2 regions of the Streptomyces sp. NBC_00885 genome follow, and region 1 is predicted to be linked to the other one. Evidence: riboswitches for the same ligand, from Rfam matches in the RefSeq annotation. Region 1 holds a riboswitch; the other holds the start of a gene.
The links. A riboswitch is a leader RNA that binds a small molecule or an ion and turns the genes downstream of it on or off. The one in region 1 is predicted to bind glycine.
Positions count from the first base shown of each region.

Region 2: it holds a riboswitch for glycine, as region 1 does, so the genes downstream of both, gcvP (aminomethyl-transferring glycine dehydrogenase) here and gcvT (glycine cleavage system aminomethyltransferase GcvT) in region 1, are expected to answer to the same signal.

Region 1 covers NZ_CP108796.1:2,513,966-2,518,863, forward strand. Annotated here, with positions in the region: gene OHA61_RS10995 (enhanced serine sensitivity protein SseB C-terminal domain-containing protein) at 3-791, opposite strand; gene OHA61_RS11000 (enhanced serine sensitivity protein SseB) at 876-1,646, opposite strand; gene OHA61_RS11005 (AAA family ATPase) at 1,919-2,581, opposite strand; glycine riboswitch at 2,727-2,824, shown strand; gene gcvT (glycine cleavage system aminomethyltransferase GcvT) at 2,973-4,109, shown strand; gene gcvH (glycine cleavage system protein GcvH) at 4,169-4,543, shown strand; gene glyA (serine hydroxymethyltransferase) at 4,566-4,898, shown strand, end outside.
Region 2 covers NZ_CP108796.1:7,384,994-7,389,891, reverse strand. Annotated here, with positions in the region: gene OHA61_RS33620 (DUF5999 family protein) at 1-33, shown strand, start outside; gene gcvP (aminomethyl-transferring glycine dehydrogenase) at 156-3,041, opposite strand; glycine riboswitch at 3,220-3,316, opposite strand; gene OHA61_RS33610 (PRC-barrel domain-containing protein) at 3,432-3,812, shown strand; gene OHA61_RS33605 (DNA polymerase IV) at 3,725-4,898, opposite strand, start outside.

The DNA.
Region 1 (4,898 bases):
GCTCAGCGGCCGTGGGGCGGGGGGTAGCCGTAGCCGCCGCCGGCAGGAGCGCCGCCGTGAGCGTCACGGTCGTAGAAGGGTCGGGCATTGGCCCGCAGCCACATCGTCACCGGGTCGTACTCGTCGGACATCGCGACCGTGGAGAGGGGCAGCCCGTCCGGGACCGCGGCGATCGACTGCTGCATCATCGTCCGCACCGTGTCCACGGACTGCCTGCTCGTGTCGTACAGATCGAGCCCGATGGCCAGATACGGAGCGCCGAGCGCGGGCTGCACCCAGGCACGGCGCAGGGAGCGGACCGCGGGTGTGCGGTGGGCGTTCTGCGAGAGCAGGGCGTAGAACTGCGGGATCTCGATGGCCGGTTCGGACAGCCGCAGGGGGCCTGCGGGCATCCGGTCGAGGCCGGTGGCGATCCGGCGGAGATCAAGCCAGGGGATGCCGACGCCGCCGCCCGGGGCGTGCGGGTTGAGCCAGATACCCCAGCGCTCCGGATACAGGGCGCGGGCGATGTCCGGGCCGCTGATCACTTCGTGCGCGCGGTTCCAGCCCGAGGCGGAGAGCTCCTGGGCGGAGGTCACACACGGCGCGTAGCCGACGCCGTCGACCTCCATGTTCCCGTACTGGGCGTCGGGCGCACCGGCCTGGCCGTGCCAGAGCAGCATCCAGAGCCTGCTGCCCGCCGGGTCGGCGATGGCCTGCAGCAGCGCCTCGTACGCGTCATAGCGTCCGGGTGTCACCTGGCGCAGCATGTGCTCGACCTGCCCCGCCGCCGCGGTGCCTGACGCACTCACCCTGGGTTCCGCCCCTCTTCGATCGACCGGTCCAGCTTAAACGGCAGCACTGACACCGGCGTGACGAGTACGCATGCTGGACGACTACGCGTGCTGTCGTTGGTAGAAGGGCCGCACGCGCTCAAGCATCCACTGTCCGACCGGGTCCTGCGCGACATCCAGAAGTACGAGATTGACGGGCCAGGGCACCTGGACCCGGCCCAGTGCCCGGCCGAGGGCGTCCATCGGGGCATTGCGTTCGGCGGCCTCCCAGGAGGAGACCTGGACACCGATGAAAAGGGCCGGCGGCTCGCCCTCGACGGAGGCGAGAGCGCGCCGGGCGCTCAGGACCACGCCGGAGGACTCGAACTCGCCGGCCGCGGCGGCCAGGAAGTCCACCGGCTCCTCTTTCCAGTCCGGCTCGAAGAGCCGCACCCTGCCCCCGCTCGCGGGGCCGTCCAGGGGCGTGCGGCCGACCCGGCACAGCTCGGCGACGGCGGGCGGGGGCAGCGGGGCGCCGACGGTGCCGCCCGGGTTGACGGCGATGCCGAGCTGCGGGGGCAGTCCGCGGGCGAACTCACGGGCGGGGGCGACGGTGAAGGACATGTGGCTGCCGACGCAGGCCATGAACTGCTGCTCGGAGCTGAAGACCGGGACGTAGGCGGCGCCCTCGATCTCCATGGTGGGCAGATCGAGGTTCGGGCTGTCGTTGCCGCCGCCGTTGGGCAGCGGCACCCAGACCTGACTGCGGCCGAGCACCTCGACCAGACGCCCGCCGGCGGAGGCGTTGCCGAGGGACGCGGCGAGCACCTCTTCGAGCTCGTTGGCCGGCCAGCCGCCGTAGGGATGCGGGTGAGCCTGCTCGGGTGTGTGCATGTGCGGTCCTTCTCCCCCGGGCGTGGTGCGGTCTGCGCGTCGACGATAACGCGGAGCGGTTTGCCTTGGCCCGGGGGCTCCGCCCCCGGACCCCCGCGCCTCAATCGCCGGCGGGGCTGAATTTCAGCCCGTCCGGCGTTTGAGGACATGCGGCCGAAGGTCGCATACCGGGGTCCGGGGCGGAGCCCCGTCGGGGGTCCAGGGGGCGAAACCCCTTGGTTACGGGAAGGGGGCGGGCTGGATATGCGGCCCTGCCGCACATGCGGCACCGTCTACTCGAAGCCCACCCGCCCCAGTGCCCCCGCCGCATCCCGGTCGAGCAGGACCGCCGACGCGCAGCCCACCGGCAGCCGCCCCGCCTCCGCGTCCGCGATCAGGCGGCCCACCGCCCGCCGGTGCCGGGCGAAGGCGTATCCGGAGACTCCGCGGCCACGCTCGCGCTGGCCCGCGCGGGCGAGTGCCGGGCTCACGTCGAGCAGCAGCAGATGCAGCCCGCTCCCCCGGCGCCGTGCCTCGCGGGCCAGCCAGCGCCGCACCCAGGCCTGGGTGCCGCAGTCGTGCACGACGACGCTCTCGCCGGAGCGCAGCGCGCGCCGCAGCCCGGCGTAGTGCGCGAGACGTACGAGCGGGCGGTAGACGGCGTAGGGCAGCAGGCGCGGCATACGCCCGTCCCACCGGTCACGGGTGTCCTGCGAGTCGATGCCGCGGCCGGTCGCCGCGCGCCGGATCAGCGTGGACTTTCCGCTGCCGGGCAGGCCGGAGACGACCACCACGTCACCGGTGGCGAAGACCAGGCTTCCCGGGCTGCGCCCGCAGCGGTCCCTCAAGTCACGCAGCACGGGCGCGGGCGCGCCGAGCAGTCGCCGGGCGGGCAGGGCCGGCCGGGCCGGCACCCCCGCGGTCGTCGCGTAGGCCTCGGACCGCTGCAACGTCATCACTCTCCCCGATGTCGGGTCACCCACCCTTGCCCATGAAGTGTAAAGAAACGGTAATGCGGTACAACCGTTTTGCCGCGAGGCCGGGCCCCCACTTTGCCGCGATGCGTGCAATGATGTGCGCGCCAACTGCATACAGGCCGCTTGAATCCACGCGGGAGAGTCCTGGCCACTGTGTGCGCCGGGCGCCGAAGGAGCAAGTCCCTCCCTTGAATCTCTCAGGCCCCGTACCGCGTGTGATGAGGCAGATCTGAAAAGCGAGCCGCTGTCGAGCGGCTCCACCCAAGGTGCAAGTCGCAACCACCTGTACGTACGGTTGCGACGAACCTCTCAGGTTCCGATGACAGATGGGGAGGATCGTCCTCATCGGCCTGCCCTGGGAGCCACATCTATGAGCAACGCCCCCCGTCTGACTGCCCTCGACGCCCTGCACCGGTCGCTCGGCGCGACCATGACCGACTTCGCGGGCTGGGACATGCCGCTGCGGTACGCCAGCGAGCGCGACGAGCACAACGCGGTCCGCACCAAGGCGGGACTCTTCGACCTCTCCCACATGGGCGAGATCACCGTCACCGGTCCCCAGGCCGCCGATCTGCTCGACTACGCGCTGGTCGGCAACATCGGCTCGGTCGGCGTCGGCCGCGCCCGCTACACGATGATCTGCCGGCAGGACGGCGGCATCCTCGACGACCTGATCGTGTACCGCCTCGGCGAGAGCGAGTACATGGTCGTCGCCAACGCGGGCAACGCGCAGATCGTCCTCGACGCGCTGACCGAGCGCTCCGAGGGCTTCGACGCCGAGGTCCGCGACGACCGCGACGCGTACGCCCTGATCGCCGTCCAGGGCCCCGAGTCCCCCGGCATCCTGAAGTCGCTCACCGACGCCGACCTCGACGGCCTCAAGTACTACGCGGGCCTGCCCGGCACGGTCGCGGGCGTCCCCGCCCTGATCGCCCGTACCGGCTACACGGGCGAGGACGGCTTCGAGCTCTTCGTCGAGCCGCAGCACGCCGAGAAGCTGTGGCAGGCGCTGACCGAGGCCGGTGCCCCGGTCGGGCTGATCCCCTGCGGGCTCTCCTGCCGCGACACGCTGCGCCTGGAGGCGGGCATGCCGCTGTACGGGCATGAGCTGACGACCGACCTGACCCCCTTCGACGCGGGTCTGGGCCGGGTCGTGAAGTTCGAGAAGACCACCAACGACGGCCGCTTCGTGGGCCGCGAGGCCCTGCAGACCGCCGCCGAGCGCGCCGAGACCAGCCCGCCGCGCAAGCTCGTCGGTCTCATCGCCACGGGCCGCCGGGTCCCGCGCGCCGGTATGGCTGTTATTGCCGTGGGCGGAGCGGACGCCACGGTGATCGGCGAGGTCACCTCGGGCGCACCGTCGCCGACCCTGGGCAAGCCCATCGCCATCGCCTACGTGGACGCGGCGCACGCCGCGCCGGGCACCGAGGGCGTCGGCGTGGACATCCGCGGTACGCATGAGCCGTACGAGGTTGTCGCGCTGCCGTTCTACAAGCGCCAGAAGTGACCTTCAGCACCACCCCTCCCGTTCACCAGCACTCCCCCGCGTACAGGAGAATTCAGGCCATGAGCAACCCCCAGCAGCTGCGCTACAGCAAGGAGCACGAGTGGCTGTCGGCCGCCGAGGACGGCGTGTCGACGGTCGGCATCACGGAGCACGCGGCCAACGCGCTCGGCGACGTGGTGTTCGTACAGCTCCCGGAGGTCGGTGACACGGTGACCGCGGGCGAGACCTGCGGCGAGCTGGAGTCGACCAAGTCCGTCAGCGACCTGTACTCCCCGGTCACCGGTGAGATCGTCGCGGCCAACCAGGACGTCGTGGACGACCCGTCGCTGGTCAACTCCGCCCCCTTCGAGGGTGGCTGGCTGTTCAAGGTGCGCGTCGCGGACGAGCCGCAGGATCTGCTCTCCGCCGACGAGTACACCGAGTTCTCCGGCTGACCACGACCGTAGGGATCGCCTGATGTCGCTTCTCAACACCCCTCTCCATGAGCTGGACCCGGACGTCGCCGCCGCCGTCGACGCCGAGCTCCACCGCCAGCAGTCCACCCTCGAGATGATCGCCTCGGAGAACTTCGCTCCGGTCGCGGTCATGGAGGCGCAGGGCTCCGTCCTCACCAACAAGTACGCCGAGGGCTACCCGGGCCGCCGCTACTACGGCGGCTGCGAGCACGTCGATGTCGTCGAGCAGATCGCCATCGACCGCATCAAGGCCCTTTTCGGCGCCGAGCACGCCAACGTGCAGCCGCACTCGGGCGCCCAGGCGAACGCGGCCGCGATGTTCGCGCTGCTCAAG
Region 2 (4,898 bases), 4.9 Mb from region 1:
GCGCCGCACCGGCAGGTGACGACGGCCGCCTAGAGCCGTCCGTAGGGCGACGAAAGCCGTCCGTTACGACGAGGGGCCGGCACGGAGACTCATCTCCGCACCGGCCCTGACGCATGCGCGCCGCCGCTCCGGCCCCGTTCGCCGGTCGCAGTCCGTCAGTTCTCGTACTCGTCCATCGGCGGGCAGGAACAGACGAGGTTACGGTCTCCGAACGCTCCGTCGATCCGGCGCACCGGCGGCCAGTACTTGTCCGCGGCGCTCACCCCGGCCGGGAAGACCGCCTCCTCACGGCTGTAAGGGTGCTCCCACTCCCCGCCGAGCGCGGCCGCGGTGTGCGGGGCGTTGCTGAGCGGGTTGTCCTCGGCGGGCCACTCGCCCGAGGCGAGCCTCTCGATCTCGCCCCGGATCGCGATCATGGTGTCGCAGAAGCGGTCGATCTCGGTCAGGTCTTCACTCTCGGTGGGCTCGATCATCAGTGTGCCGGCCACCGGGAAGGACATCGTCGGCGCGTGGAAGCCGTAGTCGATCAGCCGCTTGGCGATGTCGTCGACACTGACACCGGTCGACTTCGACAGCGGCCGCAGGTCCACGATGCACTCGTGGGCGACGAGGCCCGCCGGGCCCGTGTAGAGCACGGGGTAGTGCGGCTCCAGGCGCTTGGCGATGTAGTTGGCCGCGAGCACGGCGACCTGCGTCGCGCGCTTGAGGCCCTCGCCGCCCATGAGCCGTACGTACGCCCAGGAGATGGGCAGGATGCCCGCAGAGCCCCACGGAGCGGCCGAGATCGGACCCACACCCGTCTCGGGTCCCGCGGTCGGCTGGAGCGGGTGGTTGGGGAGGTACGGCGCGAGGTGTGCGCGGACACCCACCGGGCCCACGCCCGGACCGCCGCCGCCGTGCGGGATGCAGAAGGTCTTGTGCAGGTTGAGGTGCGAGACGTCGCCGCCGAACTTGCCCGGCTTGGCGAGACCCACCAGCGCGTTGAGGTTCGCGCCGTCGACGTACACCTGGCCGCCGGCCTCGTGGACCTGGGCGCAGATGTCGGCGACGTGCTCCTCGAACACACCGTGCGTGGACGGGTAGGTGATCATCAGAACTGAGAGCTCGTCGCGGTACTGCTCGATCTTGGCGCGCAGGTCCGCGATGTCCACCTCGCCGTCGTCGGCGGTCTTCACCACGACGACCTTCATGCCCGCCATGACCGCGCTGGCGGCGTTGGTGCCGTGCGCGGAGGAGGGGATGAGGCAGATGGTGCGCTGCTCGTCGCCGTTGGCGCGGTGGTACGCGCGCACGGCCAGCAGGCCCGCGAGCTCGCCCTGCGAACCGGCGTTGGGCTGGATGGAGACCGCGTCGTACCCGGTGACCTCGGCGAGGCGCTCCTCCAGCTCATGGATGAGCGTGAGGTATCCGGCGGCCTGCTCGACGGGGGCGAAGGGGTGGATCTGCCCGAACTCCGGCCAGGTGACCGGCTCCATCTCGGTGGTCGCGTTCAGCTTCATGGTGCAGGAGCCGAGCGGGATCATGCCGCGGTCCAGCGCGTAGTCCCGGTCAGCGAGCTTGCGCAGGTAGCGCAACATCGCCGTCTCGGAACGGTGCTGGTGGAAGACGGGATGCGTGAGGTAGTCGTCCGTCCGCAGCAGCGACTGCGGCAGAGCGTCCTCCGTCGCCGCGTCCAGCGCCTCGATGTCGCCCTCGAGGCCGAAAGCGGCCCAGACCACGTTCAGCTCCGTGCGCCCCGTGGTCTCGTCGCAGGAGATCGAGACGGTGTCGGCGTCGACGAGGTGGAGGTTGACCCCGCCCTCGCGTGCGGCGGCGAGCACGTCGGCGGCCTTGCCGGGAACCCGCGCGGTGAGCGTGTCGAAGTACGAGCCGTGCACGACCTCGACGCCACCGGACCGCAGGCCCTCGGCGAGCAGCGTCGCGAAGCGGTGGGTGCGCTGCGCGATCGACCGCAGGCCCTGGGGGCCGTGGTAGACCGCGTACATCCCGGCCATGACGGCGAGCAGCACCTGGGCGGTGCAGATGTTGCTGGTGGCCTTCTCGCGGCGGATGTGCTGCTCACGGGTCTGCAGTGCGAGGCGGTAGGCCTTGTTGCCGTCCGCGTCGACGGAGACGCCGACGAGTCGGCCGGGCAGGCTGCGCGCGAACTTCTCGCGCACGGCCATGTAGCCGGCGTGCGGTCCGCCGAAGCCCATCGGGACGCCGAACCGCTGCGTGGTGCCGACCGCGATGTCGGCGCCCAGCTCGCCCGGCGAGGTGAGCAGGGTCAGCGCCAGCAGATCGGCGGCGACGGTGACGATCGCGCCCAGCTCGTGCGCCTGCTCGATGACGGGCTTGAGGTCACGGACGGCACCGGAGGCGCCCGGGTACTGGAGCAGTACGCCGAAGACGCCGCGCTCGGCGATCTCGGCGGGGATGCCCTCGCTCAGGTCGGCGGTGACGACCTCGACACCGGTCGGTTCGGCGCGGGTCTCGATCACCGCGAGGGTCTGCGGAAGGGCGTCGGCGTCGACCAGGAAGACGCCGTTCTTGACCTTGCCGACGCGGCGGGCGAGCGACATGGCCTCGGCCGCGGCGGTGGCCTCGTCGAGCAGCGACGCGCCAGAGGTGGGCAGACCGGTCAGATCGGCGACCATCGTCTGGAAGTTGAGCAGCGCCTCGAGACGGCCCTGGGAGATCTCCGGCTGGTAGGGCGTGTACGCCGTGTACCAGGCCGGATTCTCCATGACATTGCGCAGGATGACCGGCGGCGTGAACGTGCCGTAGTAGCCGAGGCCGATCATCGGCGCCAGCACCTGATTGCGGTCGGCCAGCGTGCGCAGTTCGGCGAGGACATCGGCCTCGGTGCGCGCGCCCGGGAGGTTCAGCGCCTCCGCGCTCTTGATCACATCGGGCACCGCGGCGGCGGTCAGCTCGTCCAGCGAGCCGTACCCCACCTGCGCCAGCATCTTTGCCTGGGCCTCGGCGTCGGGCCCGATGTGGCGCTGCTCGAAGGGGATGCCCTGCTCCAGCTGAGAGAGCGGAATGCGGTTGGCGGTCATTTAGGAGGCCTCCTGGTCTGACACGACCGGCGAGGGGCATCGCGGCGCGGATGCCCGGACGGCCTCCCCCTCTGTCATCTCAACCTGAGAGCTTCACCGGCGCGCACGCAGGCGCGTCGGCTTTCACCGTCGGTGAGAGCGGACGCCGTCCGACGCCCGCTCTGCTTTCCAGAGTGACCTCGTCCGTGCGGTACAGGGGCCTGAGAGATTCCGGGGAGGATTTGCTCCTTCGGCGCCGCCGGTGTGTCACCGGTGGACTCTCCCGCACGGGGTCAGCAGCCGTCTGCCAGCGTACCAGCGCCGTTCTCGCTCCGATCGCTCAAGTGGCCGACAGTCACGATGTGCACTTTTGTAGTATTTAAACAGCAGTTGCGACCAATTGGAGGGACCGTGCAGACCGACATCGATCCGCGCAGCCTGATCGGCCGCAAGGCGTTCGACCGCAACGGCACCAAGATCGGGACTGTGGACGAGGTGTATCTCGACGATGCGACCGGCGTGCCCGAGTGGGCAGCTGTGCGCACCGGCCTGTTCAGCAGGGACGCTTTCGTCCCGCTGGAGCCCAGCAAGGTGGTCGACGACACCCTGCACGTCCCGTACGAACGCTCGCTGATCAAGGACGCGCCCGACTTCGGTGTCGGCCGTCATCTCTCCCCTGAGCAGGAACTGCAGCTCTACCACCACTACGGCCTCGATCTTTCCGAGGCTCCTGAGACGCCCACGCCGTCGGGGGACACCTCCTTCGGCCGCGTCGCGGGCCAGGAGGACTGACCCGGGGCCTGCTCCTTCTCCGGCAGAGGCACCAGGGGCAGGGGGTCGGAGGGCTCGAGATCGGGGTCGTCGACGCGGAAGGTACGAACGCGTCCCGGCGGCGACCCCGGCTCCTCGAACCGCACCGTGACCCGCCCGACGCCGCTGCCCTGTACCCAGCCCGCCCCGTACTGGGCATGCCGTACGTCGTGCCCGGCGGCCCAGCGCCGCTCCGCATGCGCGACGGGCTCCGCGACGCCCGCCCCAGCCGCCTCTTCGCCCCCCTGGGCCCCATGGTCGCCCTCCACCTCCGGTGCCCCCTCGTGCGCCGGTCCGGCACGATCGTCCGCAGCAGCCTGCTCGTCGGCGGCGGCCTGGGCGAAGAGGTCTTCCTGGGTGTAGTCGGTGAGCCCGGTGACGCCCACGCCGAGCAGCCGTACCCCGCCCGTGGTGTCCACGGCCTCCAGGAGCCGCCCGGCGGCCTCCCGCACCACCGATGGATCGTCGGTCGGCCCGCGCAGCGTCTCGGAACGCGTGAGCGTCGAGAAGTCGTACCGCCGCACCTTCAGCACGATGGTCCGCCCGGAGTGCCCGGAGGCCCGCAGCCTCTGCACACACCGGTCGGCGAGCCGCTCCACCTCGATCCGCACCCGCACCCGGTCGTGCAGATCCACATCGAAGGTGTCCTCGACGGAGACCGACTTCGTGTCCCGCTCGGCCACGACAGGCCGGTCGTCGTACCCCATGGCCATCCGGAACAGCGAGGTCCCGTGCGCCCTGCCCAGGAGCCGTACGAGCTCGTCCTCGCCCGCCTCAGCGAGCTCCGCGACGGTCGTCATTCCCGCGCGGCGCAGATGCTCCCCCGTCGCCGGGCCAACCCCGGGCAGCGTCCGCACCGACATCGGCCCCAGCAGCTCACGTTCCGTGCCCGGCTCGATCAGCACCAGACCGTCGGGTTTCGCCTGCTCGGAGGCGATTTTGGCCAGCATCTTGGATCCGGCGAGCCCGACCGACCCGGTGAGACCCGTGAACGTGCGGATCTGAGCACGCAGCCGCTCCCCCGTCTCCCTGGCCGACGCGGAGTCGTCGGCGACCCCGCCCGCCTCC